Regions from separate parts of the Paenibacillus sp. FSL R7-0163 genome, predicted to be linked through region 1. Evidence: riboswitches for the same ligand, from Rfam matches in the RefSeq annotation. Region 1 holds a riboswitch; each other region holds the start of a gene.

The links. Region 1 has a riboswitch for cyclic di-GMP ahead of NST45_RS16740 (DUF6612 family protein). Riboswitches for the same ligand answer to the same signal wherever they lie in the genome.
Region 2: linked by a shared signal. The riboswitch ahead of NST45_RS24755 (choice-of-anchor A family protein) and the one ahead of NST45_RS16740 (DUF6612 family protein) in region 1 are both predicted to bind cyclic di-GMP.
Region 3: linked by a shared signal. The riboswitch ahead of NST45_RS23965 (transglutaminase-like domain-containing protein) and the one ahead of NST45_RS16740 (DUF6612 family protein) in region 1 are both predicted to bind cyclic di-GMP.

The regions. Positions count from the first base shown of each region.
Region 1 covers NZ_CP150224.1:3,744,968-3,755,354, reverse strand. Annotated here, with positions in the region: gene NST45_RS16765 (RsmB/NOP family class I SAM-dependent RNA methyltransferase) at 1-574, shown strand, start outside; gene NST45_RS16760 (pseudouridine synthase) at 577-1,341, shown strand; gene NST45_RS16755 (Cof-type HAD-IIB family hydrolase) at 1,603-2,403, shown strand; gene NST45_RS16750 (DUF4179 domain-containing protein) at 2,556-4,172, opposite strand; gene NST45_RS16745 (RNA polymerase sigma factor) at 4,156-4,674, opposite strand; cyclic di-GMP riboswitch class I at 4,878-4,969, shown strand; gene NST45_RS16740 (DUF6612 family protein) at 5,087-5,935, shown strand; gene NST45_RS16735 (NADH-dependent flavin oxidoreductase) at 6,048-7,211, shown strand; gene NST45_RS16730 (CapA family protein) at 7,291-8,307, opposite strand; gene NST45_RS16725 (FprA family A-type flavoprotein) at 8,577-9,815, shown strand; gene NST45_RS16720 (FAD-dependent oxidoreductase) at 9,831-10,387, shown strand, end outside.
Region 2 covers NZ_CP150224.1:5,633,919-5,644,305, forward strand. Annotated here, with positions in the region: gene NST45_RS24745 (alpha/beta hydrolase) at 571-1,506, opposite strand; gene NST45_RS24750 (LPXTG cell wall anchor domain-containing protein) at 1,656-2,018, opposite strand; gene NST45_RS24755 (choice-of-anchor A family protein) at 2,123-3,862, opposite strand; cyclic di-GMP riboswitch class I at 3,971-4,061, opposite strand; gene NST45_RS24760 (hypothetical protein) at 4,557-4,949, shown strand; gene NST45_RS24765 (ASCH domain-containing protein) at 5,146-5,559, opposite strand; gene NST45_RS24770 (MarR family transcriptional regulator) at 5,892-6,305, shown strand; gene NST45_RS24775 (SDR family oxidoreductase) at 6,319-7,140, shown strand; gene NST45_RS24780 (DUF3221 domain-containing protein) at 7,331-7,675, shown strand; gene NST45_RS24785 (hypothetical protein) at 7,991-8,206, shown strand; gene NST45_RS24790 (undecaprenyl-diphosphate phosphatase) at 8,484-9,287, opposite strand; tRNA gene NST45_RS24795 (tRNA-Thr) at 10,010-10,081, opposite strand; gene NST45_RS24800 (MTH1187 family thiamine-binding protein) at 10,176-10,387, opposite strand, start outside.
Region 3 covers NZ_CP150224.1:5,449,812-5,460,198, forward strand. Annotated here, with positions in the region: rRNA gene rrf (5S ribosomal RNA) at 1-10, opposite strand, end outside; rRNA gene NST45_RS23955 (23S ribosomal RNA) at 140-3,066, opposite strand; rRNA gene NST45_RS23960 (16S ribosomal RNA) at 3,300-4,856, opposite strand; gene NST45_RS23965 (transglutaminase-like domain-containing protein) at 5,224-6,033, opposite strand; cyclic di-GMP riboswitch class I at 6,047-6,127, opposite strand; cyclic di-GMP riboswitch class I at 6,202-6,284, opposite strand; gene NST45_RS23970 (class D sortase) at 6,404-7,063, opposite strand; gene NST45_RS23975 (GtrA family protein) at 7,166-7,573, opposite strand; gene NST45_RS23980 (glycosyltransferase family 2 protein) at 7,560-8,540, opposite strand; gene NST45_RS23985 (phospholipid carrier-dependent glycosyltransferase) at 8,638-10,387, opposite strand, start outside.

The DNA of each region.
Region 1 (10,387 bases):
ACGGAATACGAATAAAAAAGGCACTGCTCATGTTAAATCCTCAAACAAACCAGAAGCCAGACGAGGGAAAGAAGGTAAGTTCTCTAATAAATCTGCTGCTGGCGCTGAACGTGGCCGTCAAGGTTCAGGAGAAGAGCAAGCATTGGCTGCATATGGAGATTTTATAAAAGATCAGCTTGGCTGGGAGCCAAAAGGGTATCCGATTTTCTTCGGTGATCATCTGTACATCTCCCCACTACCTAAGGAAAGATTAAATGGATTAAAGGCGATTCGTCCAGGATGGTATGTAGGACATGTCCGTAACGGCAGATTTATCCCAGGACATCCAATGGCTACCGCGTTACACCCTGAAGAGAGCTGCCGAAGTGTCTCACTTTCCAGTACGAGTAATGAAGCTATTTCCTATCTTAAAGGAGAGACATTGTTGATTAGTCAAGAACGTCTCTCTATTAAAATAGGAACTACCCAAAAAGGATACGTACTGGTCTGCATAGATGGTTATAGTGCAGGCTGGGGGAAGTGGCAGGACGGTGTGCTCAAGAATGAATATCCCGCAGGCTGGAGGTGGATGTAAGAATGAGCCTATCAGGGAAAACTGCAAAAAAGCAGCGTTTAGATAAAGTATTGTCCCATATGGGGGTAGGATCACGCAGCGATATTCGTAAACAAGCCAAGCAAGGTTTAATTACCGTGAATGGTGCAGTCGTCAAGGATAGTGGATTTCATGTAGACCCTTATCACGATGAAATTGTGGTTGGCGGCGAGCTTGTTACCTATCGTGAATTTATTTATCTTATGATGAATAAGCCACCGGGAGTTCTGTCGGCAACAGAGGACAAGCGGGATCGGACTGTTCTGGATCTTTTAAAGCAGGAATATGTACAGTTTGAACCTTTTCCTGTAGGAAGGTTAGATAAGGACACAGTAGGGCTGCTTCTGCTCACCAATGATGGACAGCTTGCCCACGAACTACTATCGCCACGCAAGCATGTCCCTAAGACTTATGAAGCTACAGTTGAGGGAGACGTAGATGCAGACGATGTAGCGGCTTTTGCGGCAGGTGTCGAGCTGGAAGATGGATATGTTACTTTACCTGCACAGCTAACTATATTGGGAAGAGAACGTGGCAGTAAAGTAATCTCACATATTTCGCTGATCATCACAGAAGGAAAGTTTCACCAGGTGAAGCGAATGTTCCAAGCTGTCGGCAAAAAAGTCACTTTTCTGAAACGAGTATCTATGGGAGAATTGAGGCTGGACGAAAGTCTGCCACTGGGAGCTAGCCGGGAACTTACGCTAGAGGAACTGGCACTCTTAAGTACAGAAGCACCAGAACAATAATATATAGAAAAAATGGTATATAAATTGAATTTGGAAACTTGGGATAAGGGAATGGAGTGACGGAGGGGAAATTTGGAACTGTAAGAGCGATAGCGACCGCCTTTGTTTCCGGATTTCAACCACTATTAAACGGTATAAATCAAGAAATCTGGAAACAACAGCGGCTGGAAGTCCAAATATTCACCGCAGTTGCGACTGAAACTTAACTCAAATAGCCAGGTTCAATATATATAGAAAAAGAAAGACAAGGATGGTGGGAGTATGAGATACAAACTGATTGCACTAGATGTGGATGGTACACTGTTGAATGATGATCACCACTTGAGCACTGAGAATAAAGAAGCCATTGCTGAGGTTACGCGTCTTGGTGGGCAAATCGTGTTATGTACCGGCCGCAGTCCGCAGAACTCGATTCCTTTTATGGAGGAAATGGGGTTGTCTGGTTATGTGCTAGGTCATAACGGAGCTGCAACGGTTCGTGTGAAAGATCGGGAAGTGCTGCATCAATACGGTATGGATGCTCGTGGTCTTGACCCTTATATTGATTATTGTAGAAAGCATGATATTCATTATGATGTGAATACGGCTTTTGATATGTATGTAGATAATGTAGAAAACCTGACCAAAGAAGCCAATTATATGTATGAACACTTCCGTATCGTGCCGGCTACACTGCCAGCATGGGAAGATTTCCGTGAACCGGTTGTTAAGTTTACTGTATTTACACAACCAGAAATCCTTGACGAAGCTGAACGTGAATGGCGTACTTGGACCCATGAGTACAATATTTTGCGCAGTGGTGAATTTTTCGTTGATTTGATGCATCCGGAAGCCTCCAAGGGCAACGCCTTAAAGAATCTGGCTGTGAAGCTGGGAATTCCGCAAGAGGAAGTTCTTTCGATCGGTAATTATTTTAATGATATTTCTATGCTTACATACGCGGGTATGGGCGTTGCAATGGATAATTCTCCGGTTGAGGTCAAAGCGGCAGCGAATGCTGTCACGGGGTCAAACAACGAGCATGGTGTGCGAGATGCGCTGGTTAAATATTGTTTATCTTAATAATGGAAAGCATAAAGCGGACTTGAGTCCGTTCTATGCTTTTTTTGGTGTGAAGGAAATAAAAGAGATACATAAACAGAAATGATTCTATCCAAAAATAACCCGCCCTTAGGATTAACTAGAAAGGGCGGGACATAGATTAACTTCCTGTATTAAAGTTTAATTTCCTCGTTCCGGCTAGGATCGCTATATTTATAGATACCAGGGTTCAGTTCGATTTTTTCGTCGAAAGGAATATCTTTGTAGCTATCAATATTAGTTCCTGCAGATATCATGCCCTTAGGCGTAATTTCAGGCACCACCTCTTTGCCATTAATCCGTAACGTAGTTTGGTTAACACTTTTGAAGCCAGAAGATTTGGATGTTGATTCGACAATCAAATTTTCGCCCTCAGTATAGTAAGTGAATTCAATTTTTAACCCATCGACATCAAGTGAAGTGAACTGCTTTTCTTCTTTAGGTTTGTTTATAGTGATCCAATTCTTAGTAGTATCACGTTTCTCAATAACAGCATCCTTTAATATAAGTTTCATTGGAACATCGGACCAGTCGTTATACCATTCCGGAGATTCGAATTGAAATAAATGCTGGTAGCTTTCGGAATGATCACCTTTCAAATTCCAACCCCCAGTGATTGTTTTATCACCTATAACCAACTGAGCGGTATTATAGTGGACAATTCCTTTTTTAAGCGAATCATTTTCATCTATTAGAATTTGGATATCCAAAGGGGTAACCACTAGCTGATCTAAGGTTATACCGGTCTTTTCTTGAAATTCAGGACTGTTATACAGTTTCTTAGTGTAAATCGCCTCACTTGCTTTTTGTCCATCTGCTTTAAAATCGAACTTCCACGTACCTGAAAATCGTTTCGCTTCTTCAATGTAACTAAAATGAAGACTAGCTTCCTTCCAATCTGATTCAGTTATATTAAAAACCTGTTCAATAAATAAATCCGATCCTTCGTTAGGCATGATGGTTGGAATTGCTTCATTCTCTTGACCACCAGTACTAACTACCAAATGTGGGTTACCCCGTCCTAAGTCAGATGGTGATGCAGCGACTTTGTAACGGATAATGGTTTGATTGGAAACATGTCGAACGGATTCGATTTGAATGCTTGGGTATTGCTTAACTCCAGTATCAATTATTGTATCTCCTGCTTGATGATTAGATTGTAAGGGAATATTCTGATCACGGTAAAAAATGAGATTCCGTGCTTCAAACTTGTAGTCCTTTTTATCATCCTTTAATGTATCAGGTGTTTCATATACTCCAATGAGTTTCTGGCTTTCAGGATCGTATTCTAAATAACCGTATACCTTTGCCTTGGCACCGGATTCACTAGTGATGATGTTTTCCTCTGTAGCAAATCCAATATATTGGGATAGATCAGATTTAGTATCAAGTGATAACAGCATTTTCATTTTTTCTCCATCAGTTACAACACCGTTCAAATTCATTGTTACTCCTGAACTGGAAGTTTGAAGATTATACTGTTGACCGATGCCGTTATTTAATGCATTACTCACACTTCGACCACCAATTTTATCCCAATTAATCGTCATACTAGCGAATACAGGAATGGCTACAAGTAAGAGGCAAGAAAAGACAATACTGATAGGAATAACCTTTTTATTAGGCCTAGGAGTATTCTGGGAGGCATGCAGATTTCTTTGACGTGTATATGCTTCTTGTTCTATGGCAGTCCACATCAAATCATAATCTGGTCGGGGAATATGTTTATCTTTTTCAATATAGAGACTCATTACTATTCAGCTCCTTTAGTTGGGTTCCACCCATTCTATTTAGTATTTTAAGTCCCTTGTTCAGTCTGGATTTTACAGTTCCTTCGGGTATGCTCATAACTTTAGAAATCTCGGGTACAGTCAATTCGTTTATAAAACGAAGGACTACTACCATTCTGATTTTGTCAGGAAGCTGACTGTATAACCCTTGTAATTCTTTTTTAGTTTCCTGTCGATCCAAACGTTTTTCTACAGGGTTTGATTCCTCAGACCTGGATAGTAAATAATTACGTACTTCTTTCATCCACCCCGTCTTACGCCTTTTGATCACACTGTTGCACTCATTCGAAGCAATTCGTAAAATCCAAGCTTTCAAGTTTCTTACCTTCGACTTATCCGCTAAGATAACTTTTACAAATACCTCTTGGGAAATATCCTCCGCATCTGCCTGATTTTTCATTAAGTAGTAACAAAAATAATATACTTGTTCTTTATAGAGCTCGAAAATTTCCCGGTCACTCATTTTGCTGCACCCCCTGTCTCTGCTGTTCTCATTAATAAGACTTATAAGCGTATGTAATCGTTCATTTTTCATTTTGATTGTAGTATTTCTTCTGAGTATCATAGCGAATTCGAATGGAAGATAAGTCGTTTACAGGTAATTATAACCATGATAAAATTAGCGGTGGGACATGCGTCCCTAATCTATTAAAACTAATTGAATGTCCGCGTTAAAGGTAAAATCATCGAAAGATGATGACACAAAGCCATGGGTCTAAAGCCTTTCGACAGAAGGAAATGATCGCCAGGCCGCCATAGGGATGTCTTATGAAGCATAAAGGATAGCTCTAAGAATATGTAGTCTATTTTGAGCTCTTTTATTATTTCGACCTATACGGCGTTACATTATCGCAAGGGGCCGAAAGGGGAAGTACATGAATAGTTTTTTCAAAACAATAGGTACTAGTTTGGCAGTAGGTGCTTTATTGCTGTCCGGAACGATCGGATGGATGTCTAATCCAGGAGTAGTGTCTGCAGCTACCTCAACAGTAGTAACCGCGGATCAGATGATCAGCAAAGTAACGGCAGCCTCCAAAGCAATAAAGAATTTCCATCTGGATGTGACCAAAAAACAGGATATTCAAAGCGGCGGGGTGCGTATCAGCAACACCAACACTCTGAAGCTGGATATCAACCGTCTGCCGAATTTTGCCGCAGCAGGCACTGTCGCTAGTAGTCTTTTAGAAACATCGTACAGTCTATATGCCAATGACAAGGAGTTTTACTATCTTGTAGACGGAAGTGAACTGATCGATGAATCTGAAGATGAAGGTTACGACGATGACGGGGAGCCGATCGATCCTGATGCACAGTATTGGCTTGGACTGGAGAAAACGGAATGGGATGCCTTTTACTCTAAAGGCCAATACGATCCTGTTTCCATGCTTGATTCGGTCAAAAGTTATAAAAAATCCATGAAAGTCAGCACGGCTGGCGCACAAACGGTCTTACAATTCACGGTAACCGATCCGACAGCAGCTAAGGGGATAATCAAACTCTATGACCAGGAGAACCTCTGGGATGGTGAGACAGTTCAACCCAAAAGCGTAACGTGGAAATTATTCGTCAATACTAAGACCTGGCAAACGGAAAAGCTGACAGTCGATCTGAGTTATGTGCTGGTAAGTGACGGAGCCAAAGATACATACACCACGAAAATTGAAGCTAAATATTCCAAGAATAATAAAGGTACAGCCATTGTAAAACCGGCCGAACTAGAATAATAAGGACGATTCATATCGAGCAAAAAGCGCTGTTCCGCTGAACAGCGCTTTTTGTTGTATTCAACAGCAGTTGTTTATTAGTTGACAAGAATAAATCATTGCTGTAATTTATATGTATGCGCATGTATATAATATTTTGTTTAAATATAATTTAATGAAAGTTGGGGAAAAGATGATAGCACTAGACACAACATTAAATTTTCGCAGAGGACTGACATTAAAAAATCGAGTGGTTATGGCTCCAATGACCACGCGAATGAGCTTTTATGACGGTGTAGTAACACAAGATGAATTGAAATACTATTCACTAAGAACGGGCGAAGTAGGTGCGGTCATCACTGCGGCAGCAAATGTACAAGAGGGTGGAAAAGGATGGGAAGGTGAACTTAGTGTTTCCTCCGATCAATTTATTCCTAGCCTTAGCCGATTAGCATCTACTATTAAACGAAATGGAACAAAAGCTATTTTACAACTATTCCATGCAGGAAGAATGACAGATTCAAAAATACTACGTGGCGTACAACCAGTTTCCTCCAGCGCCATTGCTGCCGAACGTCCGAATGCAGAAATTCCAAGAGCATTAACAGAAGATGAAATTTTCGGTGTAATTGAGGATTTTAAAAAAGCGACTCAACGTGCTATTCAAGCTGGATTTGACGGGGTAGAAATTCATGGAGCAAACACATATTTAGTCCAACAGTTCTTCTCTCCACACTCCAACCGTCGTGATGATCAATGGGGCGGAAGCTTAGAGAAAAGATTTAATTTCATTAACCAATTAGTGGATGCAGTTATTGCTGTCGTTGACAATTCAAAGGTTAAGGATTTTATTGTCGGTTATCGTTTTTCTCCAGAAGAATATGAAGAGCCTGGCATTAAAATCACAGACACCTTTTATCTTATTGATAAATTAGCTGATAAAAAGCTGGATTATCTGCATATTTCATTAGGGGATTTTAAGAAAGTTTCTGCATCAGAAGATTTTAAAGAAAAATCAATCCTGCAATATGTACATGAGAAAATCAATGGCCGTGTACCTTTAATTGGGGTAGGAGATATCCGTACCAAACAGGACGCAGAGGAAACGTTGACAAATGCTGAATTAGTAGCAGTAGGACGATCTCTTATCATTGATCCTCATTGGACAAGTAAAGTGCTGGAGGGTAAAGAAGATATCATCAGAAGAGTACTTGCTGATCAAGATAGAGAAGAACTCGTAGTAGAGAATGGTATTCTAGAATTCCTTAAATTAATGATGCCTGATCGTTTACGCTAAACCCAAACACAGTTTTGAGCGCTAAATCTATAACGTTCCGCGGTAAATTTCGCGGAACGTTATTTTTGTGTAATGACTTCTATTCCCTCTTTAAAATTGTTGTCGTATGTTTCAACATTCGATTCATGAGATTTCGCCGCTCTGTTTTTATGTCGGTGTCGCTTCTCTTTAATGCGTCGCGGATGGGGATGACCTCTGTAATTTTCCTGCCGCTTTTTATTCTTCGATCTACACAAGTCGGGATGTAACCTACGTTGGTTATACTCGTGTGTCCTTTTTCATCCTTCTTTATTTTAAGCGTAAGAATGACACCGCTTTGTGTATAAGGAATATTCATTAGTTTAGTCGAAACAAAATTCCCCAATGAGTAAATAACGAATTGTTTTTTTCCACGAAGCGCTAACGGTTGAAGAACATGTGGGTGAGACCCCAGTATGATGTCGGCGCCATTTTTAAAGAAGAGATTGACCAGTTCTTTTTGTCTCTTGTTTGGAGTGTAACGATATTCGCTTCCGAAATGCAGATAAAGCAAGACTAGATCGACTTTCTTTTTTAAATCTCGAATCTCGCGAATGATCTTGGGCGTAGATATCCGGTTAACCAGCCATGGCTTACTCACTGGTACAGGAATTCGGTTAGTTCCTGCTGTGTAGGAGAGGATGCCAATCGTAATTCCTTTGACGTTTTTAATAAGCGTTCTCTTGGATTCTTCTAATGATTTAGCTGTTCCCGTGTGGTCGATTCCATTACGGTCCAGAACTCGTAACGTCCGAACCAGACCCGGGGCACCATAATCCATGCAATGATTGTTGGCCGTTACTAATACGTCGAATCCGGCTTCCTTAAGTGCAGGGGCCAGTTCGTCTGGACATTTGAATATCGGACCGCCTGATCGTGGGCTTTTCCGGCATTCGGGGCCACTTCCAGCAAAGGTGGTTTCGAGATTGCCAATCGTCAAATCAGCCTGTTTCAGATAAGGAGCTACTTTTGCAAACAGGGGGCTGAACGAATAGGTTCCGTCAGGCTGTTTAGCATCCGAAATAATATAACGTTTGACCATTAGATCTCCCACAGCAGCTATTTGTATTTCAGTCATGGATATCCACCTTTTTATTATTTTCATTAGGATATGGCATAAAGTTGTTAGGGGTTATTCTTTCTTTAAGGCGAAGTGCAAACATTTGTATGGCTTTTTATTTAAAATGTGACTCAACGCATAATCACTTTATTTAGATCGTCTAAATTTAAGGTATTCATTTTTTTCAAACTTTTATAATTTGATTCAAATCCTCTTTTTTGTTTGGCAGCCATAATAAAATAAGGTTGTTGATAAACATTATCAATCAAACATTGGAGGTTAAAGAAATGAGTACACAATTCAAAAAAATCGCCGAGGATACTTACTGGATAGGCAAAATCGATAACCGCCAGGTTCCATTTCACCGCCTGATTCTGGCAAAAGGAACTACCTATAATTCTTATTTATTAAAAACAGGTAAACCAACTGTCATTGATACCGTAGATATGGAATTCGGACGTGAATATGCCGAGTGTCTGGGTGAAATGATTGATCTTCTAGATATCCATTACATTGTAATTAATCATACAGAGCCTGATCACTCTGGTGGACTGGCAGCTCTCGCTGCCAAGGCTGCAAATGCCACGATCGTATGCACCGAGATTGCTGTTCCCGAATTGCAGGAAATGTACAAGCTTCATAGCCGGAACTTCCTGGTGGTTAAAGACGGAGATAAGCTGGATATTGGCGGGAAAACGCTGCTGTTTAAAGAAACACCGTATCTCCATACCGCAGAAACGATGATCACCTATTGTATCGAAGATCAAATCTTATTTCCTTGTGATATTTTCAGCACGCATGTTGCGGTGGAGAATCTATTCAGCGATGAAGCCGGGTTTGATATTACGGAAGATTTCCAGGGCTATTACGCAGCAATTATTCATCCTCACAGAAGATATGTAAGAACCCTGTTAGAGGCTGTTAAGGATCTTGAGATCCGGATGATCGCTCCTTCCCATGGGTTTGTGATCCGGGAGGACATACGTAAATATATCGGGATGTACGCCACATTGAGCCGCGAAACGACGCAAGGAAAAAAGGCAACCATCGTTTATACCACCATCAAAAACAGTACCAAGAAGATGGCCAAAATTATACAGGATTGCTTGCAGGAAAATAATATTGAGACAGAGGTCTGGGATGCAGATAAAAGCAGTGCCACCGATATTCTGAACAGCATAACGTCAGCTGACGCGGTCTTTATTGGCAGCTCCACTAAATACGCGGACATGATTGGGAATCTGGAGAACATTCTGAAAGAATTGCACAATATGAATCTGGAAGGCAAACTTGCTGCAGCCTTTGGCTCCTACGGTTGGAGTGGTGAAGCCATTGAAGTCATTCAGGATTATCTGAATGGAACAAACATGACGGTGCAAAGCACATCTGAGGTTATTAAATCCACGGGGATGACACATGTAGAGTTCCCTGTACGAATCAGGTTTTCCCCGAAAGAGCCTGAGAAAGTTCAAAAAATTAAAAATGCGGCTGAATTTGTATCGGATTTGCTGCTGAGTTCATTTTAGGGAGGGGAGCATAGGATGACAAAACATTACGTTATTGTTGGCGGCGGAGTAGCCGCCGTCCATGCCGCCAAAGCCATCCGTGATCAAGACGCAGATTCGGAAATTTCGATCTTCGGGGAGGAAAGCCAACTGCCCTATAACCGGATTAAGCTGACTAAAGGGCTGTTTACCGACCTGCACAGTGAGAAGGTACTGATTAAGAAGGAAAAATGGTACCGAGATAACCGTATATCCGTAAAAACCTCGACCCGAATCCGTTCTGTTCATCCGGACCGGCAAATTATTGTGACAGAAGATGGGCAGAGTGTTTCTTATCATAAGCTTTTATTGTGCATGGGAGCGAAGAATCGTGAACTTTCCCTTGAGGGCTCCGGCCTGAACAATGTTCATACCCTCCGGGACATGAACGACGCGGACAGATTGAAAGAAAACCTGCAGGATGGCAGCCATGTAGCCGTAATCGGTGGTGGAGTGCAGGGAATCGAAACCGCTTGGGCGCTGCATGAAGCTGGATATCAGGTAACGGTGATCGAAGCTTTTCACCGGTTGATGGGCAGACAGCTTGATGAGAA
Region 2 (10,387 bases), 1.9 Mb from region 1:
TACTAGCTTTTCCGGAATAATTCACAATTAACCCAATTTAAGTTACTTTCAAAATCTAAGCGCTCCTTATCGAGGTTTGTTCCTCTCTAGAATCAAATAAACCTTATCTTGGAATTCATTATTATATTTGCCTTTTAAACAATAGTGTGTTATATTTATATGGTATTTGTTTTTCGATATATTGAATATCCCCACCAAGAAGATGTCAGGCCGACTATTATACACATCGGCATTTTGGACAAAGAGGCTTTATGTTTTCTTGCAGTACTCTTCCTTTTTATGAGATTAAATTCGAAATATAGCATTCCGATTCACACTGGCGCGGTCAATGGAGCCGCAAGGGCAAAAGAGAGGTAGGGCTTTTGTCGTATTGGAAGGATTATTCTCGCCACACGGCTGCTGGAAATAACAAGGAATCAAGACACCCGTTACTCACGAACGGCGGGGGATGAATATAACGAGAAAGCATGACGGTACGATCCTTATTCAAGGACTACGTCATGTGTGGAAAAATATAGGCGCCCGATAACCGCTACCTAGCGGATATCGGGCGCTGTCTACGTTCAGGACTTATTTTACATATCGGCTTACAAAAGCTGTTACTACATCTATATACCCCGCCTTATCCGTATCATAAGACAATCCATGCCCCGCTTGCGGCACTATGAGCCTCTCCTTTGGACTCTGGCATGCCTCATACAATTCATTCATCATAGCAAAAGGTACAAAGTTATCCGCATCCCCGTGAATAAAAAGAATCGGAACCTTCGCTTTCCGCACTTGTTTTAATGCAGAGGCTTCACCAAAACCATACCCCGCCTTCAAGCGGGTGATTAGACTTGCACTTTGAACGAAAGGGAAACTTGGCAAACGATACATGCGCCGTAGTTGGTAAGATAATTGTGCTTTTACTGAGGTATAAGCGCAGTCCGCAACAATAGCTTTTACCTGCGGCGGAAGATCTTCCCCTGAGGTCATTAGCACTGTAGCACCGCCCATAGAAACACCGTGAAGCACAATTTGAGCACTAGACCCAGTCTTTTTAATCATGTATTCAATCCATTGCAAATAATCTTTTCGTTCCGGCCAACCAAAACCAATGTAATCCCCTGCGCTATCTCCATGCCCCCTTGCATCGGGAATTAGGATGTTAAAGCCTAAGTTCTCGTAGTAGATTTTGGCGTACGCCCCCATATCCTTTGCTTTACCTGAATAACCGTGGGCTAGAATGGCTGTGCGTCCCGCAGCACGATTAGATTGGAGTAAGAAACCTCTTAGTTTAAGTCCATCTGCAGATACGATCTCAATATTCTCGAAGCTCTGGCGAGAGACCCAATCTTTCCCCTCCCCCCAAGAAGCTCCGGCAACCGGAGGATCAGCCTTCAGATTAGGATTATTACTTAGAAATACCTTTGGTGCTCGTTTAATAGCAATACCATAGAAGAAAAATCCCACATAGATTAGAATCCCTATGATGATTACAGCGCTAATAATGAACCATATCAATTCGCCTTCGCCATCCCCTCTTCATTTCTTTTGCAACAAGAGTATACCATCTACTTAGAATGCACCAAACTATCGCAATCATGACATACAAATAGAGCCGCCATCGGGACACCCCCCGAAAGCGACTCTATGTTGTGCTCTACCGTTTATTATTTATTCTTTTTGGAGAACTTGGTTCTCATTAATAATCCGATAAGTGCAAAACCTAAACCTGCTACATAGTAAGGTGCAGGACTTGATTCACCCGTTTTTGGCAATTCCTTCACAGGTGGCTTACCTAATGGGATCGTATCGTCCACTACGATGATTTCATCAGGTGTTGGTGTTGGCGTTGGTGTCACTGCCGGTACCGGGCCTAATGGGATCTCATCATCATCAACAAGTACTTCTGTGCTATTCGACGGTGTTGGTACTGGCGCTGGTGTCGGCGAAGCTACAGGCCCAAGCGGCACAGGATCTTCTGCAAGAACTATAGTGCCAATTACGGATGATGGCGTTGGTGTCGGGAACACCGAAGTCTCTGGTGTCGACGTTGGTGTTACCTCTGGTGTTGGTGTTACCTCTGGCGTTACCGTCGGTGTCGGTGTTGCTTCTGGTGTTACTGTCGGTGTCGGTGTTACCCTGGCGTTACCGTCGGTGTCGGTGTTACCTCTGGCGTTACCGTCGGTGTCGGTGTTACCTCTGGCGTTACCGTCGGTGTCGGTGTTGCTTCTGGTGTTACCGTCGGTGTCGGTGTTGCTTCTGGCGTTGGCGTTGGTGTCGGCGTCACTGTTGGCGTCGGCGTTGGTGTTGGCGTCGGCGTTGGTGTCACTGTTGGCGTTGGCGTCGGCGTTGGTGTCACTGTTGGCGTTGGCGTCGGCGTTGGTGTCACTGTTGGCGTTGGCGTCGGCGTTGGTGTCACTGTTGGCGTTGGCGTCGGCGTTGGTGTCACTGTCGGCGTCGGTGTTGGCGTTGGTGTCACTGTCGGCGTCGGTGTTGGCGTCGGCGTCGGCGTTGGTGTCACTGTCGGCGTCGGTGTCGGCGTTGGTGTCACTGTCGGCGTCGGTGTTGGCGTCGGCGTCGGCGTTGGCGTCGGCGTCGGCGTTGGTGTCACTGTCGGCGTCGGTGTCGGTGTCACTGTTGGCGTCGGTGTTGGTGTCGGTGTCGGCGTCGGCGTCACTGTTGGCGTCGGTGTCGGTGTCGGTGTCGGCGTTGGTGTCACTGTCGGCGTTGGCGTTGGTGTCACTGTCGGCGTTGGCGTTGGTGTCACTGTTGGCATTGGCGTTGGTGTCACTGTTGGCGTTGGCGTTGGTGTCACTGTCGGCGTTGGCGTTGGTGTCACTGTTGGCATTGGCGTTGGTGTCACTGTTGGCGTTGGCGTTGGTGTCACTGTCGGCGTTGGCGTTGGTGTCACTGTTGGCATTGGCGTTGGTGTCACTGTTGGCGTTGGCGTTGGTGTCACTGTCGGCGTTGGCGTTGGTGTCACTGTTGGCGTTGGTTTCGGCGTTGGTCCAGGTTCATCACCATCGTATGGATAGTGGTGAAATTCACCACCACCAGTCCCTTTGAGTGAAGCCGCCACTAAAGTACCGTTAATCTGACCATTAATAAAATCAACATGAGCATAGGGGGCAAGTATGCTTCCCATTACACCTATGCCTGCCATATCCAGATACGCAGCTTGGCTAAAGTTAAGCAAAATTTTCTTGCTGTTCAACACGTTATTAGGTAGAAATCCGAAGTTTTTCATTTTTACGTTAGAACCATCAATATTAATAATTGCTGTAGATCCTGAGGGAACATTTATTGTAATTCCATAGGTATTAGAGACGTTATCTCCTGGAACATTAAAAACATTGACCGCAGGATCTGTACCTGTCAGGGTAAGACTGCCATATTGGTACACTGTTGTTCCATTCGCCGGCAATGCTGCAAGTTCTGCTGATTTGTCCTTCAAAGACTGACCTACGGCTGAAAAGTCAATCGTACTCCCCTGTCTTTTTGTACCTCCCTTGAGGAGCGTTACATTCCCTGAAAAATCTCCCCCGTGCACGATATTCCCATAAACAGTACCTCCGTTGAAAGTAAGATTCCCTCCAACAACAAGTGTGTCAGTCAAGGAAACCTCAGCAGCGGTCAACCTATCTCCAACACTATAGTTGGTTAAGTTAACGTTACCTCCAGCAGCAAACCTTCCTTCCGTATCCGAAACCGTTGTTATATCCCCTAGAATAAACACGTTGTAGTCCCCTGCAATTCCCAATGTAGAAGAACTACTAGCTCCAGCAACTCCAGCTCCTAATGAGGAAAGCCCACTACCTACCGTCAAAATCCCAGCTAATACAAGCGAGAGTAACGGTCTTATTCTTCTTTTCAAATGGCACACCTCCTAAAACTATGATTTATATTAATCAGAATAATTACCAGAAACTCTAAAGGACCTAACAACAAAAAAGACCGCCAAAAAGAAGTGGAATTCCCTTCTCATGGCAGTCGGACGGTCATTGTGCCTTTAAGACACTTTAGACTCCTGGACTTTGCGTCCCGCCCTTTCAGACGGTTTGCTATTATCATGACTATATATATGTATTACACTGCAAGTCCAGAACTGGTAGCCGAAGCATTCTCTCCAATAACCGTCTATGACTTTTAATACTTTTTGAATTAATAACAGTTTAGCGCCCGACACCCACAATTGTCAATCAATTCCTTTCGATGATCCCCCTCATTATTACCATACAAAAAAAGCGCCTAAAGGCGCTTCGCATAAGGTTTTTCATTAAATTTTAAAGTAACTGTATATAGCCCAATATGGATATCCATAAGGGAACACTCAGAATTAAACCAAAAAACAATCCACGTTGGAGGCTGCCCTCTTTTTCCATCATAATTCTCCTTTATGTGCGTCCGATACATTAATTTTTATTATTACAATTTTAATATAATTTATTCTTCGTTATTTAGTTGTGAATTTAATCACATTGAATAAGCTGTTTAGAAATACCATTGATTATTTTTGGAATATCGGGGTAGAATACGAATATACGTTCCTATTAGAGGTGATGAGATTCATGCATAGAGCAGAAAGCAGGGACAACATGCTGGTGAAATCTTATTTATTGCTTCCGATGATTTTATCAGCTTTCGAACGGGACTCCGCCATTTTATCTACACACTTACGAACACCCGCCCCTTATCTGGAGGTGCTTGGAACAGCTGCTGCAGTAGCTACAACAGATCTAAGGGATGTTCGTGCAGAAATGAGAAGACGGGGAATCAAGGTGTATGAGCAAAACAGACTTAATACGGGAATTGAAGCCAAGTATATATGTCGTGGCTATCACGAACGAATGCTGCTGTTGAATGACATTGTTGCGGCTCAGGCTGCCATCCATATGCGCAGATACCTAGGGCTGGATATTTCCTCTTTTAAGAGTTACGAAGAACAGTTTCAAATTAAATAAAGCTGTATAGAAGCCGCTCTACTCTCCCCCCATCAATTAGTGAACAAAAAAATAGGCCTTACCATGGGAGTTGGCAAGACCTGAGAGAGATATACCACAAAACACTGGGGGGTGTTTGGTGTCTTCAATATATACCTCGAACCTGAAAAAAAGCTGATAGGCACATAAAAATTACATTAAAAATATCATTCGCCGTTCAGAAGTGATCCGAATGCTCCCACAAGCTTAGCCGACCTTTGGCTGGAATTGGATGGCTTAATGGATGAACCCCTTCAAGCTTCCAGGCAAACCGTCCTTCGCTATAGTCGCCAAAATCATATTCGTTCCCATTGATCCATTCCCTTAAATCCACCTCTGGAGTAACCACATAACATCCCGCGAGCTGACCTGTAGCAATAATAGCTCCTGTCGGCAAATTATTTGCTGTATAGCCATGTTTCGCCAATACTGATTTGTACGGTTCCTGTTCACAAATCTTTTTGTCAATCCTCATTCCGGCATGGATGCCTAACTCGCCGCGGTAGGCTGTTCTCCATGAACGAGTTTCAAACTCTTTTTCACCAAGAGCAATTAAGGTCGCCCAAGGCTGCCGTATTGTTATACACCGCATGATATCTATCCCCTTTGTTTATGTTGGACGTTTGTCACGGATGCCACGGATCTCGATCTCGCGTTGTGTAATCTTGCTCGCCTTGATCTGATAAATAATCCCAACCGTTTGGTCGATACTCATTTCCATGATTGATCGCCTCTAAAAATAAGAACATTCATTTTTATTATATACAAACAAAAGTTCTTATAAAAATATCAATATTATTGACATTCACCTGTAACTCCCCACAATTTAAACAAATAAAATAATTAAAATTGATAAAGGAGAATATAGTTTGTATACTAATCAAGTAGTTAGTGTGCAAACTATATAAAGAGGGGAATTAATTTATGGACAACCCAGGACAGTTATTAATAAGAGTAAGTCTTGAAATGAAAAAAAACTTAACAAAAAAACTTTTACTTTATAATGTAACAGCTCCTCAATGGGCAGTATTAAAAGATATATCTATTCATTTAGAAGGAACAACTCCAGCTATGATTGCAGAGCGAACTTACTCGGATCGCCCTACAATAACGGGTATACTCGAGCGACTTAAAGCAAAAGGACTTCTGGACATTAGAGATAATCCAAATGATAAACGATCAAATCTTGTATTCATTACAGATTCGGGAATGATAATTAAGAGTCAAATAGAAGTTCTTAGTGACGAAATCATGGATAACGCACTTAAAAATATTTCTGAACAAGAAATGTCCACGTTTATGAACGTGCTTAAAACGATCTATTTAAATATTAGTTAGGGAAGTGAGACTTATGATTCTAATCACAGGGGCAACCGGTAATGTAGGACGTGAAGTGGTTAACGAACTAAGGAAAAGTGAAACACCTTTTAAAATTGCCTCCCATCGAAAAGACAGTGAGTATGTTTATTTTGATTTTGAAAATGCTGATTCTTTTCGTCCAGCGTTAACAGGAGTGAAAAAATTATTTTTACTGCGCCCTCCTCATATAGCTGACGCAAAAAAATATTTCCAACCCCTCATAGATATCGCAAAGGAAGTCGGAGTTGAACACATTGTGTTTCTATCTCTATTGGGCGTAGAGAAAAACCCAATTGTTCCACACCATAAAATTGAAAAAATCATTAAAAAATCAGGAATTCCATATACTTTTTTACGCCCAAGTTTCTTCATGCAAAACTTAATTTCTCAACATGGGGAAGAGCTACGTAAAGAAAAGGAGATCTATGTACCCGCAGGAAAAGGCAAGACTAGCTTTATCGATGTTCGTGATATCGGTACTGTAACAGCTAGAATCCTAACTGAGAATGGTCATGAAAATAAAGGTTACTCGTTAACGGGAACTGAAGCGCTAGATTACTATGAAGTAGCTGAAATTTTATCTGAAGAGCTAGGAGAAACAATCAAATATGTTAATCCATCAGTTCTTCAGTTTAGAGATAAAATGTTAAAAAAAGGAATTAAAAAAGAATTTGTGACTGTTATGATTGGAATTTACTTCACTGCAAAAATTGGATTAGCCAAAAAAATCACGCCTGATTTACAAATATTACTTGGTAAAAGACCCATTACATTCAAAGAATTTGCACATGACTATAAGTACGAATTAGTTTAATCATGGTGGTTTTTTGGCTATACCATCAGGAAGCATTTCAGGATACATTGTTACTGCCGCGTGCGAGGGGAATCAATAAAGGTCGTCATAATGGATATGCTGCTGTTTATTCTTATATTGGTAATGTACTAAATGCTATGCCTGTGCAACCGATGTAAACTAATGTCGTAACCACTAGAGGGGAAGGTCCATGATTCAAAAACCACGTACTACTATTAAATGGACTCTTATTTTTGTTTTTTTGTTATTAGTCACCGCCTGTAGTAAGAATGATGAAGTTTTGAAAGGAATTGTACATACAATAGATGTAGAAAATAAAAGAATTTTAGTAATTTCCGAATTAAAAGAAGAAGACTTGAACAAGGAATACAAGGAGGTGCTCGAATCTAATGAGTACTCTCAAGCCATTTGGGTAAATAAAGTTGCACCTTCTAAATATAAAAAAGGCGATGAGATTAATGTATTTTTTGAAGTAAGTGATGATTCATTCCCTGCACAAGTTACCGCCAAAAAAATCACCAAAATCAAGAATTGAGCAAAAAGAATAGAATCTACTATAAAGAAGCGGCTTCTCCAAAGGGACGGCGCTTCTTTGTGTAGATTTAAGGAGAAATCCATATTTATAAATGCACTCTGTGCAAAAAAGTGACCCCACCACTTTCGGCAGGGTCTAGATCTATTTTATAAGGGGGTTATGTGATTACTATAATCCTCTTAGCTTAAATAAGTATGAAGCCCGTCTAAAGATTTGCTGAAATATTATTATTTTTATCGAAACCGATCAAATATAGTAACGTATCAATCTTAATTTTCAAATTACTACATATACAAAATGGAGGTGTGTATAAAGATGAAAATACTCAGTCTATTGCTTGTAGCATTGTCTTCCATTGGAGTAGTTGCCACATTCGGGTTTTCAACATTCAGCTTAATCACAGGAATTATAGGAGGGCTTATTGCAGCATTTGCAATTTCAGGCTACTTGCAGTCTGTCAGACGTGATTACCCCAATGAGAGCTATGAGAATAAACAAGTTAAGTATCAATCGAACTATAATACTTGGTAAGCAAAAGCCCCACCTTAAACTGGTGGGGTTTTTCATATTCCCAAACACTTGTAAAATCACTTTGTGATATTAATGGTAGAAGAAACAAACGAGGGATAATGGCTAGCTGTAGAAGTGCTTTCACCGAAAATTCATTCCTTAGTTCATAGACTACTTGAGCTTTGTCTTGTTTGGTGATTTCCCCTTGTTTTGAACCTCTAGTTTAATCTGTGCAGGATATGATGTATAGCCCTTTTTAAAAGCTTCTTTCCCATGATGTTCATATTGATTAATCCAATTACTGTATGACAATTAAATAGAAGAGAGCCGCTAAAACAAACCGGTATAGAGCAAACCACTCCAATCGAAGTCGCTTAATCAGTTTGATGAACGTCACTACTGCAATCATTGCCACAAGAAAGGATGTCGCAAAGCCAATTAACATTAGAAGTAAATCGTCAGAACTCAGCAAATCACGACTATCGTACAAATCCAACAAGCTTGCACCAAACATAACTGGCACAGAAATAAGGAATGTAAAATCTGCGGCGGCTTTTTGGCTAGTGCCAAGCAACAGGCCACCTGAAATTGTCGAACCTGATCTCGAAAATCCCGGCCATAACGCCAAGCATTGGAACAGACCAATTCCGAAAGCCTGTTTATAATTAATCCCATCGATAGTATCAGCGGTTTCAGTCCGCCTATTTCGCGCTGCAATGATCATCAACACGCCACCAACAACTAGACCGATCAAAACAGGGGTTGGGCCAAATAATTGGCTTTTTATTGTGTCCTTGAAGAGAAGATATAGGATTAATGCTGGTAACATAGCCAAAATCATATGAATGACATTTAATCCTTTGCTTTTGGAAAAATCCATTCTAATCATATTAACCCCAATTTCCAAATACCTTTTCCAATAAAGAATTAGAACTGCCATCACTGCACCCAACTGAATAACAATTTTAAAAGTTATTGCAGCATCTCCCTCAAAGCTAAGCAAATCGCCTGCTAAAATAAGGTGTCCAGTAGATGATACTGGTAAAAATTCAGTTAAGCCCTCTATTATGCCAAGTATTATTGCTTTAATTACGTCAGTCATCAGTGGATTGTCCCCTTTCGGAAATAAAATCATTTAATTTCCAGTATAAGGGAGACACGTAAACTTCCCCATCGATTAACCTAACAATATTCAATTCAGAATGACATAATTGTCACATTGCTCATTATTTCAGTCTTAAGGGGGCTTTGGTTTGCAAAACACAAAATATTAAGTATAATGTTACTGTCGAAACGCTAAGGCGTCTGTACAGGATGGCTACCTGGCACTGATGATGGCAGGCCAAGCGCTTTATAAAGTTTTCTTTATGTGTATTTATACTTTAGGAGCGTGGTTATCTATGAAAATTAATATTACCGCACATTTTAACATTGATATTACTTTATCTCTTCATCTGTTAGCCGTAGCCAGTCTTGCTTATGAACTCAGTTCACTGACGAGCTCGTGAAATTCGAGCGAAAAGTATCTGTACTAAGACACCTTGTGGTGTCTTTTTTATTTTTATAGTAATTACCATCTAACCGATCTGCCCCCGCAAGAAAAAAGCAGCTTATGCTGCTCCTCCTCCACCATCCTTCATTCTGATTGCTGTCAGCTTGCGACACGCCTTCCATCTGCTCGACAGTGACCACTAGTCATACCGTTTTCATTAGCGATTTCGCCATGTCTTATCTTTTAGAAGAATGGTAGAAGTCAGGGGATTCAATGAAAAATGACGCGGTCCCGAACCCTCGGAAATCCGCGCCACATATGGTTTTTTGGGATGCTGGTGAAGGGAATTGAACCCCCGGCCTACGCATTACGAGTGCGTTGCTCTACCCCTGAGCTACACCAGCTTAAAGCTGATTTTTCTGTCAAACAAAAAATATTATACAACTTTCAGCCAGAAACGCAAGCCTATTTCTCCCTGTTTTCCGCCCTCCTAAACTGCTAATCCACCTGTAGCTTACGCTCCACAGACTCTAACTTTCCACGGCTAGTGGAGGGTTTATCGCGGCGGTCGTCTATTTTAAGTGAGGTAGAGACACGTTCTGCACCTGCGGCAAAAGGAGACTCATGCAAAGCTTCTACCGCGGCAAAAATGCGTTGCAGAGGCCCTTCGATGATCGTCCCCATGGACGTAAGTTCATATGTAATCCCTT
Region 3 (10,387 bases), 1.7 Mb from region 1:
CGCCACCAAACATGCGTCTGTGAAACAGACGCTGCCGCGTGAAATTCGGTTCATCACCAGAAGTGAGAATGAATTTCTAAGCGTGTTACAGGCTTAATCGCCTGAAAACTGAACCCGAAACGAATCTGCATTCTAAGTATAGGATAAGCCCTCGACCGATTAGTATTGGTCAGCTCCATGCATTACTGCACTTCCACCTCCAACCTATCTACCTCGTCGTCTTCAAGGGGTCTTACTAATTGGGAAATCTCATCTTGAGGGGGCTTCACGCTTAGATGCTTTCAGCGCTTATCCCGTCCGTACGTAGCTACCCAGCCATGCTCCTGGCGGAACAACTGGTGCACCAGCGGTACGTCCATCCCGGTCCTCTCGTACTAAGGACAGCTCCTCTCAAATTTCCTGCGCCCACGACAGATAGGGACCGAACTGTCTCACGACGTTCTGAACCCAGCTCGCGTACCGCTTTAATGGGCGAACAGCCCAACCCTTGGGACCTACTTCAGCCCCAGGATGCGATGAGCCGACATCGAGGTGCCAAACCTCCCCGTCGATGTGGACTCTTGGGGGAGATAAGCCTGTTATCCCCAGGGTAGCTTTTATCCGTTGAGCGATGGTACTCTTCCATGCGGTACCACCGGATCACTAAGTCCGACTTTCGTCCCTGCTCGACTTGTAGGTCTCGCAGTCAAGCTCCCTTATGCCTTTGCACTCTGCGAATGATTTCCAACCATTCTGAGGGAACCTTGGAACGCCTCCGTTACTCTTTAGGAGGCGACCGCCCCAGTCAAACTGCCCGCCTGACACGGTCCCCGTACCCGGTAAGGGTACTAGGTTAGAACCTAGATACGATCAGGGTGGTATCCCAACGGCGCCTCCACCGAAGCTTGCGCTCCGATTTCTACGGCTCCCACCTATCCTGTACAGATCGTACCCAAATTCAATATCAAGCTGCAGTAAAGCTCCATGGGGTCTTTCCGTCTTGTCGCGGGTAACCTGCATCTTCACAGGTATTAAAATTTCACCGGATCTCTCGTTGAGACAGCGCCCAAGTCGTTACGCCATTCGTGCGGGTCAGAATTTACCTGACAAGGAATTTCGCTACCTTAGGACCGTTATAGTTACGGTACGCCGTTTACTGGGGCTTCGGTTCATAGCTTCGGGTTACCCCTAACCACTCCCCTTAACCTTCCAGCACCGGGCAGGCGTCAGCCCGTATACTTCGCCTTGCGGCTTCGCACAGACCTGTGTTTTTGCTAAACAGTCGCTTGGGCCTTTTCACTGCGTACCCTCGTGCTATTCACACTACCGGGGCACCCCTTCTCCCGAAGTTACGGGGTCATTTTGCCGAGTTCCTTAACGAGAGTTCTTCCGCGCGCCTTAGAATTCTCTTCTCGCCTACCTGTGTCGGTTTGCGGTACGGGCACCTTCTCCTGGCTAGAGGCTTTTCTTGGCAGTGTGAGATCATGACCTTCGCTACTATAATTTTCGCTCCCCATCACAGCCTAGCCTTAATGATGTGCGGATTTGCCTACACATCAGCCTCACTGCTTAGACGGACATCCATCAGTCCGCGTCACTACCCTCCTGCGTCACCCCATCGCTCATAGCGGATTACGGTGGTACAGTAATTTCAAACTGTTGTCCTTCGACTACGCCTTTCGGCCTCGCCTTAGGTCCCGACTTACCCTGAGCGGACGAGCCTTCCTCAGGAAACCTTGGGCTTTCGGCGGATCAGATTCTCACTGATCTTTTCGTTACTCATACCGGCATTCTCACTTGTGTAGTGTCCAGCGCTCTTTTCAGTACACCTTCAACCCCTACACAACGCTCCCCTACCCCAGATACATACGTATCTAGCCATAGCTTCGGTGGTGTGTTTAGCCCCGTTACATTTTCGGCGCAGAGTCACTCGACCAGTGAGCTATTACGCACTCTTTCAATGGTGGCTGCTTCTAAGCCAACATCCTGGTTGTCTGTGCAACTCCACATCCTTTCCCACTTAACACACACTTGGGGACCTTAGCTGATGGTCTGGGCTGTTTCCCTTTTGACAATGGATCTTAGCACTCACTGTCTGACTCCCGGCAATAAGTATATGGCATTCGGAGTTTGACTGAGCTTGGTAATCCTTGCGGACCCCGCACCCAATCAGTGCTCTACCTCCACTACTCTTATACCGAGGCTAGCCCTAAAGCTATTTCGGGGAGAACCAGCTATCTCCGAGTTCGATTGGAATTTCTCCGCTACCCCCACCTCATCCCCGCACTTTTCAACGTACGTGGGTTCGAGCCTCCAGTGCGTGTTACCGCACCTTCACCCTGGACAGGGGTAGATCACACGGTTTCGGGTCTACGTCCACATACTAAATCGCCCTATTCAGACTCGCTTTCGCTGCGGCTCCACCTTCTCGGCTTAACCTTGCATGTTAAACGTAACTCGCCGGTTCATTCTACAAAAGGCACGCCATCACCCATAGATCGGGCTCTGACTTTTTGTAAGCACACGGTTTCAGGTTCTATTTCACTCCCCTTCCGGGGTGCTTTTCACCTTTCCCTCACGGTACTGTTTCACTATCGGTCGCCAGGTAGTATTTAGCCTTAGCAGATGGTCCTGCTGGATTCATACGGGGTTTCACGTGCCCCGCACTACTCGGGATCCGTCTCGGAGAGAACACAGTTTAGGTTACAGGGCTTTTACCTCTATCGCGGCTTTTCCAGACCTCTTCACCTACCATATTCCTTTGTAACTCCATGTGAGACGTCCCACAACCCCAAGAGGCAAGCCCCTTGGTTTAGGCTGTTCCGCGTTCGCTCGCCGCTACTGACGGAATCACTATTGTTTTCTCTTCCTCAGGGTACTTAGATGTTTCAGTTCCCCTGGTCTGCCTCTACACACCCTATGTATTCAGGTATGAGTAACTGCGAATTACCACAGCTGGGTTTCCCCATTCGGACACCCCCGGATCAAAGCTTGCTTACAGCTCCCCGAGGCAGTTTCGTTGTTCGCCACGTCCTTCGTCGGCTCCTGGCGCCTAGGCATCCTCCGTGTGCTCTTATTAGCTTAACCTTGATTCTTCCGAAGAAAAATCTCACTAATAACTTTTACTTGTTTACACAAGTTGCTAAAAGATGTTCTAAAACGCAAATTCGTTTCGGTATCCAGTTTTCAAGGATCAAGTCTTACTTGAGAGCTTAAACTCTCAAAACTGAGCAACGAGTGAGTAACAGAGTATAAACCTGAGTTGTGGAAGCTGAGCTTCCGATTTGAATGTCCTCATTGCAGAGAACGATTCTCCATAGAAAGGAGGTGATCCAGCCGCACCTTCCGATACGGCTACCTTGTTACGACTTCACCCCAATCATCTACCCCACCTTCGGCGGCTGGCTCCCTTGCGGGTTACCCCACCGACTTCGGGTGTTGTAAACTCTCGTGGTGTGACGGGCGGTGTGTACAAGACCCGGGAACGTATTCACCGCGGCATGCTGATCCGCGATTACTAGCAATTCCGACTTCATGCAGGCGAGTTGCAGCCTGCAATCCGAACTGAGACCGGCTTTGATGGGATTGGCTCCACCTCGCGGCTTCGCTTCCCGTTGTACCGGTACCATTGTAGTACGTGTGTAGCCCAGGTCATAAGGGGCATGATGATTTGACGTCATCCCCACCTTCCTCCGGTTTGTCACCGGCAGTCACTCTAGAGTGCCCAGCATTACCTGCTGGCAACTAAAGTTAAGGGTTGCGCTCGTTGCGGGACTTAACCCAACATCTCACGACACGAGCTGACGACAACCATGCACCACCTGTCTCCTCTGTCCCGAAGGCCGCTGCTATCTCTAGCAGATTCAGAGGGATGTCAAGACCTGGTAAGGTTCTTCGCGTTGCTTCGAATTAAACCACATACTCCACTGCTTGTGCGGGTCCCCGTCAATTCCTTTGAGTTTCAGTCTTGCGACCGTACTCCCCAGGCGGAGTGCTTACTGTGTTAACTTCGGCACCAAGGGTATCGAAACCCCTAACACCTAGCACTCATCGTTTACGGCGTGGACTACCAGGGTATCTAATCCTGTTTGCTCCCCACGCTTTCGCGCCTCAGCGTCAGTTACAGCCCAGAAAGTCGCCTTCGCCACTGGTGTTCCTCCACATATCTACGCATTTCACCGCTACACGTGGAATTCCACTTTCCTCTTCTGTACTCAAGCCACCCAGTTTCCAGTGCGACCTCAGGTTGAGCCCAAGGTTTAAACACCAGACTTAAATAGCCGCCTGCGCGCGCTTTACGCCCAATAATTCCGGACAACGCTTGCCCCCTACGTATTACCGCGGCTGCTGGCACGTAGTTAGCCGGGGCTTTCTTCTCAGGTACCGTCACTCCGGTAGCAGTTACTCTACCGGACGTTCTTCCCTGGCAACAGAGCTTTACGATCCGAAAACCTTCATCACTCACGCGGCGTTGCTCCGTCAGGCTTTCGCCCATTGCGGAAGATTCCCTACTGCTGCCTCCCGTAGGAGTCTGGTAGTGTCTCAGTCCCAGTGTGGTAGTTCACCCTCTCAGGTCGGCTACGCATCGTCGCCTTGGTGGTAGTTACCCCACCAACTAGCTAATGCGCCGCAGGCCATCCCTCAGTGACAGATTGCTCCGTCTTTCATTCTTCTCTCAGGAGAAAAAAGAAATTATCCGGTATTAGCTACCGTTTCCGGTAGTTATCCCAGTCTGAAGGGCAGGTTGCCTACGTGTTACTCACCCGTCCGCCGCTAAGTTATTTTGAAAGCAAGCTTTCAAAATAACTCCGCTCGACTTGCATGTATTAGGCACGCCGCCAGCGTTCGTCCTGAGCCAGGATCAAACTCTCCAATTAGTATTGAAAAGAGCGATATGCTCATTTTGAAACATCTGACGAGAAAATTAATTCTCTAATTTTGGATATCACTTGCGTGATTTCCTACTCACTCGTTGTTCAGTTTTCAAAGATCAAGTTCTCGTTGACGCCGTTTAATGTCTCAGCAGCAACTCTTATAATATATCATGTTGTTTTCAGAAATGCAAGCTTTATTTTTCGAAGCTTTTTATCAGCCTCGTTTGTATCGCCTGTACACTGTCTAACAACGCTTACCTATAATACCCCAACTATTAATAGAAAAGCAACCCCTAATATAAAAATAAACAACTAGCTTAATAATTAAGCTAGTTGTTTATTTAATAGAGTTATGTTTCTAGCGGCGAATTTAATAGTATTTTGCCGCAGTATATTTGCTTGAGGCTTTAATTAAATCGGTTTTCTTATCACTCTTTGCAAGTCCTGCATCCACTGTAGTATCAATGGTAACCCACTTCCCATTAAGCAATACTTCGTTCCAGGCATGATATTGCGTAACGTAGCTTGTATTCCCCATTACCAACTTAGCAGGAACATCTACACTCCGCAGCATTGCGGCAAAAAGAGAAGCGTAATCATAGCAAATCCCTTTTTTAGTAGTCAATGTCTTATCGATGCTTGGAATATAATCAGTAGTTACACTATTAGCAAGAGAGTAGTCATATTGTACATTCGCAACTACATAGTTATAGATCGCTTTAACTTTCTCTTCGTCTGTTGTTTTGCCTTGTACTAATTGTTTAGCTTTGACAATCGCTTTATCAGAAGAACTCCATTTCACATTCTGTACGGAGCCCAAATATACGGAATTCGAGTCACTCATGGTTACGTCTACTACTTCGGAATATAACGCTTTGTATTTATTACCGGTTGTGTTCTCCAGAACAGAAACCTTATAAGTCCCATTTCCTTGTTGCAAAGGGAAGTCCTCAGCTTGTCCAGAAGCATACAAGTTATAAGTATAGCTGCTGTTATCTTTGGTGATCATGAGTTTGATTCTTTTATCTTTCGGAATATCATAGTTAATACCAATAACACCTTGAGCCACTTTGGATGTAATCAACCAGCTGGCATCTGCACTTGCAGCTTGAGCTGTACTTACCGGAACTGAAGTCATTAGGACGAACAACGCCACCAGCATAAAATAAACCTTTTTCACGGATAAAACTCCTTTCGGTAGCTGGCTGCCATCCTTTCGGGAAGGCCCTTTAGCTTTGCGTCCCTACCTTTCGATAGGTTTGCCGTTATCGTATAAGCTCTATCTGTTCTAGCTTTACTAGATATAATTGATAGAATCCATTTGAAACAAACAAAAAAAGCCTCTTCATTCGGTAGCTGGCTGCCATCCTTTCGGGAAAAGGCCCTTTAGCTTTGCGTCCCTACCTTTCGGAAGGTTTGCCGTTATCGTGTTTAGCTTTTATAGTATAATACTATCATATTTATAGTTGTGAACAAGACCTAATTTACTAGATTACCCATTATTTTATAAATATCTCCCGGTATTTGTGTTTTCTTGTCATTCACTATTCTCATTTTGTTAATTTAGCATGAACAATCAGCCGATGCGTTGGATTCACTAGCGGATCACATGTAATCAGAGTAAGAATCTTATCCTTGTCATTCCCGTCAAGAACGGAGACATCACTCGGATCTACAACAGAAATATCGTATACCTCATAGTTAAACACCTGATCACTAGTCTTTACCGTGATAACATCCCCCACAACAACCTCATTCAATCTGTTAAACAAACGACCCGTAGTTCTAGCCCGATGCGCCGCGATTGCAGCATTTCCGATCTCTCCAAGGGGTGCCGTTTCTTTCATATGGGCTGCAGCATGTTTCATATTAGCTTTTGTAGCCCCTTCTAATACAGGCAGCTTCAAATCAATCTTAACGATTTCAATTAGTGCGATTACTTTGCCACCGACCTCAATCTCCGGTTCAGGCTTTTCTGTCTCTTGGGGTTGGGGCTGTGCCTGAGCATCCAGAACCGATTCCTCTGCTAACAGCTGAGTAACTTCAGCATACCTGCTCTTCAAATCTGGCTGGGGAGTACTATCGGCAGTGCTTAGTTCAGCCGTTTCTAATAACTTCTCCTGCTGCCTGTCGTTGTACCATTCGTTAGCTGTCGGATATAACATGATAAGTATCCCAGCCAGTATGAGTAGATAGGAGAATTTACGCAATGTTATTCACCTCCGTATATTGTTTCTATGGTTATATACAAATCAAGCAGAAACAGCTACTTGCCTTTAAGCATAGCAACTCCTTCTGCCTGAAATTAATGTTTAAAATACCCATTTACGACTTCCAAAGAAATTGATGATCACCGTGATAAAGGTAACCAGCACCTTGGAGATCAAGACTTGAATACCTAGTCTGTCTGTCAACAGATGCATTAGCAGCAGTGATATTCCGAGCACTACCAGATTCAGCACGATAAACTTGACCAGCTGCACGCGGTCGAAGCCTTCTTTATTCCCCCGGTCGCGATCACGAAAGGTTACTTTTTTATTCAAAATAAAGCTATTCGCCGTACCTGCACTATAGGAGATCACCTGCGCCAATGCGTATACCATCCCTAGTGAATTCAACAATGTGAAAATCACAAAATCAATAAGCGTATTGAGCAAACCTACGGCATTAAATTTAAGGAACTGTATGAATGCAGCACGCAAGTTCTTATCTGACATCATTGTGGTCCTTCCGGCGGTCCAGTTGTTCTTCGTTCTGGTAGCCTTTAGTCTCACTAACAATGTATAGCGGTCTATCTTTAGACTCGTCATAAATCCGTCCGATATACTCCCCAATCACACCCAACAGCATCAGAACGATACCGTTAAAGAGCAGATTGACGCCTACAATGGAAGCCCAGCCCGGAACCGTCCAGGAGGTGAAAAATATCTTTTGAAACAAGACGAAAAATAAATAGAGAAAGCTAGAGAATGAAAGGAAGAATCCAATATACGTAGCAATCTTAAGCGGCTTATGTGAAAAAGAGGTGATGCCATCTAACGCAAAACGAATCATTTTCTTCAGCGGATATTTGGTTTCTCCGGCAAAACGTTCTTCCCGTTCATATTCCACCATAGTCTGCTTGAAGCCAACCCAGCTCACCAAACCTCGGACATAGCGGTTCTTTTCTTTAAGTCCCCGCAGGACATCACATACCTTACGGTCAATAAGACGGAAATCGCCTGTATCCGTAGGAATATCCACACTTGTCATACTGCTGAGCAGGCGGTAAAAGAGCTTCGCGGTGACCTTTTTGAACATCGTTTCTCCGTGGCGCTTCAGGCGTTTCGCATATACAACATCATAGCCCTCTTTCCACTTCTCGATCATTTGCAAAATGACCTCCGGAGGATCCTGAAGATCAGCGTCAATAACAACAACCGCTTGACCTTCGGCATAGTCCATGCCAGCTGTAATCGCTACCTGATGTCCGAAATTACGCGAGAAGTCAATCAGCTTGACATGCTCGTCTCGTTCACAGATCTCCCGAATCATCTGGGCGGAACGATCACGACTGCCGTCATTGACGAAGACCAGCTCATAAGTATCGCCGCACTCGTCCATTACTTTTTTCAAACGTTCATAAGTATGGCTAATTACTTGCTCCTCATTGAACATGGGTACAATCACACTATATCTGGCTTTCACCTTTATTCCTCCTACAAGCTTTTTGGAGCGTTACATCCATCTACACTTCATAATAACGCTGCATGCATAAACTTATTTTATAGATTTTTATTAAATCCTAGAAAACCCAAGTAGGGAACCAACGCAGCATATCTTTCACGTAATCTCCACTGACCTGCATCCCTGACAGTACCGGGTAGAAAGCGATAAAGAGCAGCAAAGCAACGGCTACATAGACATACTGTACGTAACGGGCCTCAGGGAATTTACTATCCAGCAACTTCATTATATATACAATACCAAGAATCATAAATGGTACCATAGCAAAATAATGGTAAATAAATGTTTCTCTTGGGACAAGCATCCACGGAACATATTGCGAGAAGAAGGCGATCCAGATCATGTAGAGGTTCTTATCTTTACGTTTCAGCGTAATCCACAGCGTTGCCAGCATCGCAAAAATACCCGTCCACCAGATAAGAGGATTCCCCATAGTCACTATACTGCTGACCTGACCTTCCGGCAAACCTTCACCGCCGCTAAAGAACCAGACCGGTCTCTTCATAAACGGCCATTGCCACCATGAGGAAGCAAAGGGATGTGTAGCTACAAGCTGACTGTGGTAGTTGTACATATTCTTTTGGGAATCAATCAAACCTTTTATAGTGAAGCCCTCTGCTGATGCAGATAACCCTGGCACAAAAGATAAGCTATAAATAATTACTGGAATGATGACAAAGAATCCAATACAACTAGCCAACGTAATAACAGTCTTTTTCCAAAAAGAATCTACTGCTTCACGACAGGTGCCCAGCAATTCCTTGTCTTTAATCTTCCCCTCGGCCAGCAGGCGTCCGGAGGCTTGGTATTCTCTGTAGCGTTCAAAAAGGGAGATAGCCAGCATAATGGCCAGCCCTGCTCCTCCATAGAGCACAATCCATTTCGAAGCTACGCCGATTCCGAAGAATAAGCCAGACCAGAATAACGGAATTAATGTTTTTCTCAAAGGCTGCTTGTAGAAATTCATTGTGTAATACCGCTGCATGAAATAGAACATCAACATAATGAAGAATACTCCGTATACGTCAATCGTGGAGATTCTTGTCTGTGTGAAATGCATGAAATCCAGTGCAAACAATCCTGCCGCGAGGGCGGCGTATTTGCTTTTCTTAAACAAACGCAGCGCCATTACATATATGAGAGGTAACATGGCAACTCCGAACAAGGTTCCGATAATACGCCAGCCGAATGGATTGACCCCGAACAGCTCCATCCCTATGGCAATTAACAACTTACCAAGCGGTGGATGCGTATTCTCGTAAGGCACAATCCCGTGTGTATATTCATAAGCTGTTCGCGCATGATAGATCTCGTCAAAATAAGTGCTATTCATAAAGTTAGAATATTCCGGAATGAGCGACTGCTCGTCAAAAAGATTGGCCGCTGCTCCTCTTTTAGGAACTGCGTTAGCATCCGGTGTCACACCGTCAATAGGAAGAGGTTTTCTTTCCCCCCCCTGCTCATAAAAGGCCATTTCGTTCAAAGTGAACCCTGGAGAGGTAACTGTAAACTTCACATATCTCGCAGTAACGTTCAGGGGTTGGCTTTTCCAGATGAAGACATTCCCGACATCCTCACTGACATCCATCGGACTGCTCCAGACCTCAGGATTGTCGCTGAATTCCAGCTTGAACTTCCCCGTGCCTACGCCACCAAAGATATTGACCCGTTCCAATGGTTTACTCTGCCCCAAATCTACATAGAAGCTTTCACCACTGGCAGCAGGCTCCCATAAGGTCTCTGGAGATTTAGTAGAGCCAAGATTATATAAAGCAAGCGCTGCGTAAACGGCCGTAATAGCTATTAGG